DNA from 2 places in the Pseudomonas cavernicola genome. Region 1 is predicted to be linked to the other one. Evidence: riboswitches for the same ligand, from Rfam matches in the RefSeq annotation. Region 1 holds a riboswitch; the other holds the start of a gene.
The links. A riboswitch is a leader RNA that binds a small molecule or an ion and turns the genes downstream of it on or off. The one in region 1 is predicted to bind cobalamin.
Positions count from the first base shown of each region.

Region 2: another riboswitch for cobalamin. It lies ahead of D3879_RS02195 (TonB-dependent receptor domain-containing protein); the one in region 1 lies ahead of cobG (precorrin-3B synthase).

Region 1 covers NZ_QYUR01000002.1:1,121,168-1,126,568, reverse strand. Annotated here, with positions in the region: gene D3879_RS05575 (cobalt-precorrin-6A reductase) at 1-432, opposite strand, end outside; gene D3879_RS05570 (cobalt-precorrin-5B (C(1))-methyltransferase) at 429-1,526, opposite strand; gene cbiE (precorrin-6y C5,15-methyltransferase (decarboxylating) subunit CbiE) at 1,758-2,963, opposite strand; cobalamin riboswitch at 3,168-3,406, shown strand; gene cobG (precorrin-3B synthase) at 3,499-4,872, shown strand; gene D3879_RS05555 (precorrin-8X methylmutase) at 4,869-5,401, shown strand, end outside.
Region 2 covers NZ_QYUR01000002.1:408,150-413,550, forward strand. Annotated here, with positions in the region: gene dxs (1-deoxy-D-xylulose-5-phosphate synthase) at 196-2,115, shown strand; cobalamin riboswitch at 2,369-2,597, shown strand; gene D3879_RS02195 (TonB-dependent receptor domain-containing protein) at 2,712-4,625, shown strand; gene D3879_RS02200 (IS110 family RNA-guided transposase) at 5,197-5,401, shown strand, end outside.

The sequences.
Region 1 (5,401 bases):
CGACTCGGGGATCTCGTGCAGGTGCTGCAACGGCTCGCGGCCGAGGGTGAACAGCGGGCGGCGAAAGTCCTCGAGCGCTTCGATCAGCCCGGCCCAGTCCGCCACTTCGCGCCAGTCATCGCCGACTTGCGCCTGCCAACCGGGGCGGCGCAATGCCCAGCAGGGAATACCGGTCAGGCGTGCGGCCGTGACGGCGTTCTGGCTGATCTGCGCGGCGTAGGGATGGGTGGCATCGACCAGCAGGCCGATGCCTGCCTCGACGATGAAACGCGCCAGCCCTTCGGCGCCGCCGAAGCCGCCGACGCGCACCTGGCAAGCCAGATCATCCGGCACCCTGCCCAATCCCGCGAGGCTGTAGATGTGCTCGGGGCCAAGCTGGCGAGCGATGCCCAGGGCTTCGGTGATGCCGCCGAGCAGGAGGATACGACTCATCGTTGCTCGACCGCCATGCCAACAATCTTGCCCTGCCGGTCGATGGCGAACACCTCCAGCTGCACCTGCGCCGGGACTGTCTTGCGGGCGAAGGCCAGGGCATGGGCGCACACCGCATCGCCGAGTTTCACCCCGGCGGCGCTGGCCAGCACCAAAGCTTGTTGGCTGGTGTTGGCGGCGCACATGGCCTGCTGCAACTCGGCGCTGGCGCCGATCTCCCCGGCCCAGCCAGCCAATTGCGCCAGGTTGATGCTGGAGTGACGGCTGTGCAGGTCCATGTGCCCGGCAGCAAGTTTGCTGATCTTGCCGAAGCCGCCGCACAGGCTGAGCTTTTCCACCGGCGCCTTGCGCAGATGCTTGAGTACCGCGCCGACGAAGTCGCCCATCTCGACCAGGGCCGTGTCCGGCAGGTTGTAGTAAGCGCGCATGGTGTCTTCGCTGGCGTTGCCGGTGCAGGCGGCCAGATGCTGGAAACCGTTGGCGCGGGCGACGTCGATGCCCTGGTTGATCGAGGCGATATAGGCGGCGCAGGAGAACGGGCGGACGATGCCGCTGGTGCCGAGGATGGACAGCCCGCCGAGGATGCCCAGTCGTGGGTTCATGGTTTTCAGCGCCAATGCCTCGCCGTTCTCGACACCGATCGCCACCTCGAAACCGCCGGCGTAAGCGTGCTCGGCGGCGAGCTGGGTCAGGTGGGCGGTCATCATCTGCCGTGGCACCGGGTTGATCGCCGGCTCGCCCACCGCCAGGGTCAGGCCGGGTTTGGTGACCGTGCCGACACCCGGCCCGGCATGGAAACGCACGCCAGGCTCGGCGCTCAGCCGCACGCGGGCAAAGACCAGGGCGCCATGGGTCACATCCGGGTCGTCGCCGGCATCTTTCAGGGTGCCCGCTTCGGCACCCTCCTCGAACAGGCGGCAGAACTCCAAACGCATCAGCACCTGCTTGCCCTTGGGCAGGACGATTTCCACCGCATCGCTGGCCGAACCAGCGAGCAGCAGTCGCGCGGCGGCCAGGCTGGTGGCCGTGGCACAACTGCCGGTGGTGTAGCCGCTACGCAGGGGCGCCGGCTGTTCAGGGGTCTCGTCGCGCATGCAAGAGTTCGTCGTTCCGTGGGTGGAGGTGAGTGGCTCCACGTCGTTATCAGGGCACAACATTGTAGGTTGGTGCTGAGCGCAGCGATGCCCAACATGGAGTCGCCACGCAACTCCCCCGGTGCTCGGTCCCGCACACACAAGCCCGGCCTTGCAGGCCGGTTGTTGGGCATCGCCTTCGGCTCAGCACCAACCTACATTCGTATTCTCCTGCATGACCGCTGGGCCTACCTATGCAGGCTTGATCGCTTCCAGAAGGGTAATCGGCAATGCCGCGCGCCAGGTATCGAAATCGCCGAGGGGCTGAGCCTGGGCCACGGTGATGCGGGTCAACTCGCCGCCATGGGCCGCCCGCCAAGCCACCAGGGTCGCTTCGCTCTGCAGGGTCACCGCATTCGCCACCAGCCGGCCGCCGGGGCGCAGCTGGGCCCAGCAGCTCTCCAGCATACCGGGCACCGTGACGCCACCGCCGATGAAGATCGCATCGGCCGGCGGTAAGCCATTCAAAGCCTCGGGCGCGCTGCCGGCGACCAGTTGCAGCCCAGGTACGCCAAGCGCATCGCGGTTCTGCGCGATCAAGGCTTGGCGCCCGGCATTGGCCTCGATGGCGATGGCGCGACAGCTGGGATGAGCCCGCATCCACTCGATGCCAATGGAGCCGCAACCGGCGCCGACATCCCAGAGCAGTTCGCCCGGCGCCGGGGCCAGACGCGCCAGGGTGATGGCGCGGACATCGCGTTTGGTCAGTTGGCCGTCATGGGCGAAAGCTGCATCCGCCAGGCCCGGAGTCAGCGGCAGGCGGCGTGCCGTCGGCGTAGCCAGACAGTCGACCGCCACCAGATTGAGCGCCGCCGTGCGGGCCAGGCTCCAGGCCTGCGCCGTGCCATCGATGCAACGCTCCAGCGGGCCGCCCAGGTGCTCGAACGCCCGCAGGCGGCTGGCGCCGAAACCGCGTTCATCGAGCAGCGCGGCGATGGCGGCGGGGCTGCTGCCGTCGTTGCTCAGCACCAGCAGGCGCGCGCCGGGGTGGATCTGCGTGTGCAGGGCGGCCAGCGGACGGGCAACCACCGACAGACAGGCCACCTCCTGCAAAGGCCAACCGAGCCGCGCGGCGGCCAGGGAGAAGGACGACGGCGCCGGCAGTACCCGCAACTCATCGGCCGGCAATTGCCGCGCCAGGCTGGCGCCGACGCCGAACAGCATGGGATCGCCGCTGGCCAGCACGCAGACCGGCGTGCCGCGCGCTTCCAACACTGGCGTCAAGGCGAAGGGGCTCGGCCAGGCCTGGCGTTGCCCGCGCAGGCAAGCCGGCAGCAGATCCAGCTGGCGCTGCCCACCGAACACCACTGAGGCCTCTAACAGCGCCCGCCGGGCCGGTTTGCCGAGCCCGCTGAAGCCGTCTTCCCCGATCCCCACCACTGTCAGCCAAGGCGACATCCGCAACTCCTCACTGGCATTCGCTACACACCCCGCGAGCATCCGACGAGGAGGCTTTTCCTGGGGCCGGGCAAAGCAGGCATAATAGCGCGTTCGTCGGTGCCCAAAGTGATGTAAGAGATCTCGCGAGCTAAGGCCAGACAAGGCGAAATTGGCTGAAGAAGCGGAGTTGACTGTAGTCAATGAGCATTCTGAAGACGATTTCAACGCCGTATGGCCGACGCGCAGCAGATCGTAAACAGATCGATAGGCCGAAGAGGGAACACGGAAAATACCGTGGCTGCCCCCGCAACTGTATGCAGCGAGTTCGAGCGCCCCCCGCCACTGGTTCACACCGGGAAGGCCGCGCTAAACGTAGAGCCCTGTGGATAAACCCAGCTAAGGTGTTATCCACAGGGCTTGCAACTGCCAGCCAGGAGACCTGCCGCCGAACTTGGTCGCGTGTGCAAGCATCGGACGGGGTGTGCCGATGTCGTGGAGAGTTCCTTGCGGGGAGCGCTCGCCCGGTCACCGCGACAGCCGATCAGGTGACCTTTTGAACGACACTGCACAGCAGCCTCACCAACAGCCCAGCCAGCCACGCCCTTCGGCGTGCCCTGGACTGCTGCGCATCGTGCAGGCTCGCGACGGCGGCATCTGCCGGATCAAACTGCCGGCCGGCCGCTTGCAGGCCAGCCAGGCCCTGGCCGTGGCGGCTGCCGCAGAGGAGCATGGCAGCGGCGTGATCGAGGTGACCAACCGCGCCAATCTGCAGATTCGCGGGGTGCGCGCCGGCCAGGAAGCCGCCTTGATCGCCCGCCTGCTGGCTGCCGGCCTCGGCCCCAGCAGCCCAGGTGCCGATGATGTGCGCAACCTGATGGTCAGCCCCGCCGCCGGCATAGACCCGGCCGCCCTGCTGGATGTCAGCCCCCTGGCCGACCGGTTGCTGGCTACGTTGCAGGACAACGCCTCGTTGCATCGGCTGTCGGCCAAGTTCGCCCTGCTGCTGGATGGCGGTGAACGCCTGGCCATGCTCGAACACCCTCACGACTTGTGGCTGAGTGCCATGCCGGGCGGCAGCCAGCCGCTGTTCGCCTTCGGCCTGGCCGGCTGCCCACCATTGCCCGGCAGCCCGGAAATGGCCCTCGCCACCGTAACTCTTGAGCAAGTACCGGCGCTGGTATTGGCGTGCCTGGAGCTGTTCCTCGAACTGGCCGGCCCCGAGCACAGCCGCATGCGCCACCTGCTGACGGAACTGCCGGCGGAAGACTTCCTCCAGCGTCTACAGGCCCGGCTGGACTTCCCCTTGCGGCAGGGCGAAGCGCTGCGCCACTGGCGGCGCCCGGCCGCTGAGGCCTGGGCGCACCTGGGTGTGCAACCGCAGCTGCAGCCAGGACTGGTGCAAGTCGGCGCAGCACCACCGCTCGGCCGTCTGCACGCGCGGCAACTGATTGAACTGGCGCGGCTGGCGCAGCAGTTCGGTGACGCCAGCCTGCGCCTGACGCCCTGGCAAAGCCTGTCGCTGCCGAACATCCGCCAGGCCGATGGGCCGGCGCTGTTGCACGCCTTGGACGAGCGCGGCCTGGTCTGCGATCCCCTGCAGCCGCTGGCCCGCATCATCGCCTGCAGCGGCTCGGCCGGCTGCGGCAAAGGTCTGGCCGCGACCAAGGCGGATGCCCTGACCCTGGCTACTCGCCTGGCCGGCAGCGCGCCCCTGCCCGGCCTGCACTTGAGTGGCTGCCTGCGCTCCTGCGCCGCCGCCCATGACTCACCGCTGACCCTGCTGGCCGTCGCCGACGGGCGTTATGACCTTTACCAACGCGCCGCTGCGGTGTCTGGCTTCGGCCGACCGCTGGCGCGCCACCTGACAATTGCCGAGGCCGGCGACCTGCTGGCCGCGCTGCCCGACCCCATGGAAACCGACCGATGATTGATTACATCCGCGATGGCCAGGAAATCTACCGCCAGTCCTTTTCCATCATCCGCGCCGAAGCCAAGTTGCAGGGCATCCCCGCCGACCTGGAAAAACTTGCGGTGCGGGTGATCCATGCCTGCGGCATGGTCGATGTGGTCGAAGACCTGCGCTTCTCGCCGGGTGCCGGTAGCGCCGGGCGCAAAGCGCTGGCGGCCGGCGCGCCGATCCTCTGCGATGCGCGAATGGTCGCCGAGGGCGTGACCCGCGCGCGCTTGCCGGCGAACAACAAGGTGATCTGCACCCTCAATGACGAAGGGGTGGTCGACCTGGCCCGCGAACTCGGCAACACCCGCTCTGCGGTCGCGCTGGAGCACTGGCGCGAACACCTGGAAGGCAGTGTGGTAGTGATCGGCAATGCCCCCACCGCGCTCTTCTACCTGCTGGAGATGCTCGACGCCGGCGCACCGAAACCGGCGCTGATCCTCGGCTTCCCGGTGGGTTTCGTCGGCGCTGCTGAGTCCAAAGAAATGCTCGCCGCCGACAG
Region 2 (5,401 bases), 710 kb from region 1:
GGTCGTCGCGCTCTAGGCCTTTGGCCTGATCACTCGGCCGCTACGTGGGCGGTGGGATTACTAAATTGCACTGAACGACAACTCAGCGTTAGCGCAGTAATCCTCACTCCTCGTCTTAGGGCGACGGCCAACTTGGGTAGCTTGCGGCGATTCGGGTAAACTGCCGCATCTTTTATACCTATAACGATCTGCCTGATGCCCACGACGTTTCACGAGATTCCCCGCGAACGCCCCGTAACGCCTCTGCTCGACCGCGCAGAGATGCCGGCCGGGTTGCGCCGGCTGGGCGAGGCGGAGCTGGAGACGCTCGCCGACGAACTGCGCCAAGAGCTGCTCTACACGGTCGGGCAGACCGGCGGGCATTTCGGTGCCGGCCTCGGCGTGGTCGAGCTGACCATCGCGCTGCACTATGTCTTCGATACCCCGGAAGATCGTCTGGTATGGGATGTCGGCCACCAGGCCTACCCGCACAAGATCCTCACCGGCCGCCGCCAGCAGATGACCACGCTACGCCAGAAGGACGGCATCGCCGCCTTCCCCCGGCGCAGCGAGAGCGAGTACGACACCTTCGGCGTCGGCCACTCCAGCACCTCGATCAGCGCCGCCTTAGGCATGGCCATCGCCGCGCAACTGCAAGGCAGCAAGCGCAAATCGGTGGCAGTGATCGGTGACGGCGCGCTGACCGCGGGCATGGCCTTCGAGGCGCTGAACCATGCCTCGGACGTCAAAGCCAACATGCTGGTGGTGCTCAACGACAACGACATGTCGATCTCGCACAACGTCGGCGGCCTGTCGAACTACCTGGCGAAAATCCTCTCCAGCCGCACCTACGCGAGCATGCGCGAGGGCAGCAAGAAGGTGCTGTCACGCCTGCCCGGCGCCTGGGAAATCGCCCGCAAGACCGAAGAACACGCCAAAGGCATGCTGGTTCCCGGCACCCTGTTCGAGGAACTGGGCTGGAACTACATCGGCCCGATCGACGGCCACGACCTGCCGACCTTGATCACCACGCTGCGCAATATGCGCGACCTGGAAGGCCCGCAGTTCCTCCATGTGATCACCAAAAAGGGCAAAGGCTTCGCCCCGGCCGAGCTGGACCCGATTGGCTATCACGCGATCACCAAGCTGGAGCCGATTAACGCTCCGGCCAGCGCCGCCCTCTCTGTTCCCAAGCAGGCCGCCGGGCCGAAATACTCCAGCGTGTTCGGCCAGTGGCTGTGCGACATGGCCGAGACGGACCCGCGCCTGACCGGCATCACTCCGGCGATGAAGGAAGGCTCTGATCTGGTGGCCTTCAGCGAGCGCTTCCCGCAGCGCTACTTCGACGTCGCGATTGCCGAGCAACACGCCGTGACCCTCGCCGCCGGCATGGCCTGCGAAGGCGCCAAACCGGTGGTGGCGATCTATTCGACCTTCCTCCAGCGCGGTTATGACCAACTGATTCACGATGTGGCGGTGCAGCACCTCGACGTGCTGTTCGCCATCGACCGCGCCGGTCTGGTCGGTGAAGACGGCCCGACCCACGCCGGCAGCTTCGACCTCTCCTACCTGCGCTGCATCCCCGGCATTCTGGTGATGACCCCGAGCGACGAGAACGAACTGCGCAAGATGCTCACCACCGGTTATCTGTTCCAAGGCCCGGCGGCGGTGCGCTACCCGCGCGGCAGCGGCCCGAACGCAGTGATCGAGCAGGCACTCGAACCACTCGAAATCGGCAAGGGCCTGGTGCGGCGGCAAGGCCAGAAAGTCGCCTTGCTGGTGTTCGGCGTACAGCTGGCCGACGCCCTGGTAGTCGGCGCGAACCTGGATGCCACGGTGGTCGACATGCGCTTCGTCAAACCGCTGGATGAGGCGCTGGTACGCCAATTGGCGGCCAGCCACGAGCTGCTGGTGACCATCGAAGAGAACTCGGTGATGGGCGGTGCCGGTGCGGCCGTCAGCGAATTCCTCGCCCGTGAGAACCTGCTGCAGCCGATCCTGCATCTGGGCCTCCCCGACTATTACGTCGAGCACGCCAAACCGGCGGCCATGCTCGCCGAATGCGGCCTGGATGCCGCCGGCATCGAAGCGTCCGTGCGCACCCGCCTGGCGCAACTTGAAGCTGGCTCACGCTAACCCACCGGGCTTTCGCTTGTGCTGGTGACCACCGCGCATTAAGGTGCGCGGCGTTTTAGCAGGCTGCTGAGAAGCGTAGCGAGCGAAGGACAGGCAAGGCGCAACGCAGCGAAGCGGAGTAACAGCCAAAGGCTGGCCCGCTAGGGTGAGCGCAGCGAGTCAATCAGGCGAAGAGGCGCAGTTTACTGTGCGTAAATGAGCATTCTGAGCCTGCTTTCAACGCAGCATATCCGAGCGCAGTAGTTTCTCAACAGCCTGCGAGTTCCGCCGAGGTGCGCCTGATCCTGTCAGGCCTTAAACGGGAAGCCGGTGCGCTCGTATCACGAGCAATCCCGGCGCTGCCCCCGCAACGGTAATCGATCACAGCCTTTGCGCTGCATGCCAGATCAAGATGCCACTGGGATTTTCCTGGGAAGGCGATCGGGCAGGAAAGTTCGCTTTCGGTCGAGAGCCCGGAGACCGGCCCTGGTGGATGTGACTGGTGTTGCGGAGGGCATCATCGTCAAGCGCAGGCGCCAGCTCATCCCGGCCATTCCACGCCTGCGCTTGTCCCTGCCCTCCTCAAAAGTTTTCTAAGTACTTTTGAGGCTTTATTAATGAAGTTGTCCCGTCTCGCCCTGGCTGCGGTGCTCTTACCGCTGACCAGCCAGGCCGAAGAATTCAGCGAACCTGGCGATGCGCTGAAACTCCCGCCGCTGGTGATCACCTCGGGTCGTGTGGCCGAACCACTGAGCAAAGCCACTGCGGCAACCAGCGTCTTCACGCGCGAAGATATCGACCGCCTGCAACCCAGCTCGATCACCGAACTGCTGACCCGCGTGCCCGGCGTACAAGTCGTGCAGAACGGTGGCCGCGGCAGCACTGCCTCAGTTTTGATCCGCGGCACGGGCAATACGCAGAGCCTGGTGCTGGTGGATGGCCAACGCATTGGCTCGGCATCCGATGGCGGCGCCAGCCTGCAATACCTCAGCATTGAGCAGATCGAGCGCGTCGAAGTGGTACGCGGCTCGCGCTCCGCGCTGTACGGTAGCGATGCCATCGGCGGAGTGATCCAGATTTTCACCCGCCGCGGCGAGCAGGGTCTGCAGCCGCGTCTGCATCTGGGCGCCGGTAGCAACAACACTTGGGAGCGCAGCCTGGGGCTTGCCGGTGGCGATCAGCAGACCCGTTTCAGCCTCAACACCAGCCTCGACGAAACCGCCGGCATCGACCGCACAGGGCCCTCCTTCGACTCCGACGCGGATCACGATGCTTACCGCAACAAGGCGCTGAGCTTCAATCTCAGCCATCAGCTCAATGAACAGCTGGAGACCGGGCTCAGCGTACTGGACCAGCGTGGCCGCAGCGAATTCGACAACCCTTTTGGCCGCTTCGACATGGCCACCTTCCAGAGTTTTCCACAGCAGCCCTCCAGCGACTTCACCCTGAGCGCCGCTTCCGGCTTCGTCGATGCCCAGCTCAGTGATGCCTGGAACAGCCGCCTGGAACTCGGCCACAGCGAAAACCGCCAGCAAAGCCAGGACAAGCTGAGCGACGAACACAACGTGTTCAACACCTACCGCGACTCGGCGAGCTGGCTCAACACCCTCCAGTTGAACGACAGCCACAGCCTGCTGCTCGGCGCCGACTGGTATGAGGACCAACTGCACAGCACCACCGCCTTCGACCAGCAAAGCCGCTGGAACCAGGCCGCGTTCATCCAGCACCGTTTCCAGGGCGAGCTTTTCTCCACCGAACTGGGCCTGCGGCATGACCAAAACCAGCAGTTCGGCAGCCAGAACAGCTGGAACACCGCCGTGACCGTGCCGCTGGCTGACTCCGCTATCGACCTGATCGCCTCCTACAGCGAGGGCTTCCGCGCGCCGACCTTCAACGAGCTGTATTGGCCCAACGACGGCAATGGCTACATCGGCAATCCGGATCTCGAACCCGAGCATTCGCGCAACTACGAGGTGCAGCTGCGTGGTGAGCATTGGGATACGCGCTGGAGCCTGGCGGCCTATCGCAACGAGGTACGCGACCTGATCAGCACCGAGCTCTACGACCCGATCAACTACATCTACCGTGCGGTCAACCTCAACACCGCGCGCCTGCAGGGGCTCGAGCTCAGCCTCGAACGCAATGTGCTGGGTTGGCGCGCCTCGGCCAATGCCAGCCTGCTCGACCCACGCGACACGGAAAGCGGACATACCCTACCGCGCCGAGCTCGCCGTACGCTGAGCCTGGATCTGGACCGCCAGTTCGGCGCCTTCGGTGTCGGCGCCACATGGCAGGCCATCAATTCGAGCTACGACGATGTCGGCAACACCCGACGCATCGCCGGCTATGGCCTACTCGGACTGCGCGGCAGTTGGCAGGCCAGCGACGAAGTAACGCTGGATTTGAAACTGAGCAATGCCCTGGACAAGGATTACAGCCGTGCCCTCTATGCCTATCAGCGGGTGAACTACGCCTACCAGGAAGAAGGTCGAGCGCTACTGTTCGGCTTCACCTGGACACCGAACCTGTAAGCGTAGGTTGGTGCTGAGCGAAGGCGATGCCCAACAACCGGCCTGCAAGGCCGGGCGGTCAAACTCGGGGCCGGTTGTATAGGGAGTCGCAGGGCGACTCCTTGTTGGGCATCGCTGCGCTCAGCGCCAACCTACGGGACAGTCGTTTGCTTGCGATGCTGCGCAAAACTGTAGGTTGGTGCTGAGCCGAAGGCGATGCCCAACAACCGGCCTGCAAGGCCGGGCGGTCAAACTCGGGGCCGGTTGTATAGGGAGTCGCGAGGCGACTCCTTGTTGGGCATCACTGCGTTCAGCGCCAACCTTGTATGTTGTTTTCCGTCAACCGGGTTAGCCTTTCAGGCCCTGCGCTTGACGCAGAGAAGCAGTTACTGGGGAGGCCGTTCCAACCTGGAGGTGAGTTCACACTCAACCTCGTCCGTAGATCGGCCCCCCGCCTCATTGCCCACCGCGTGGAGTATCCGGAAGCCAGCTCATTGAGGTGGACTTCGCATCACAAGGTTGCAGCGGCAAGAAGTGCGAGGTCGGGGAACCGGTAGCTATTGTTGCTCAAATGCCGGGCGAGATGAAAACAATGAGCGTATTTGTCGGTGTGGATGTGGGTGCCAAGACAGTTGTCTTGGCATGGCGAAAGGGTGGTCGCACGCGGGGCAAGCTGGACATCCAGCAAACGCCCGAGGGTCACGCCCAGGCGGTGGAGCGGATTAAAGCGCTAAAAGCCGTCCAAGTCGTGATGGAGGCCACCGGCGTTTACTACTTGGACTTGGCCGTTGCCTTGA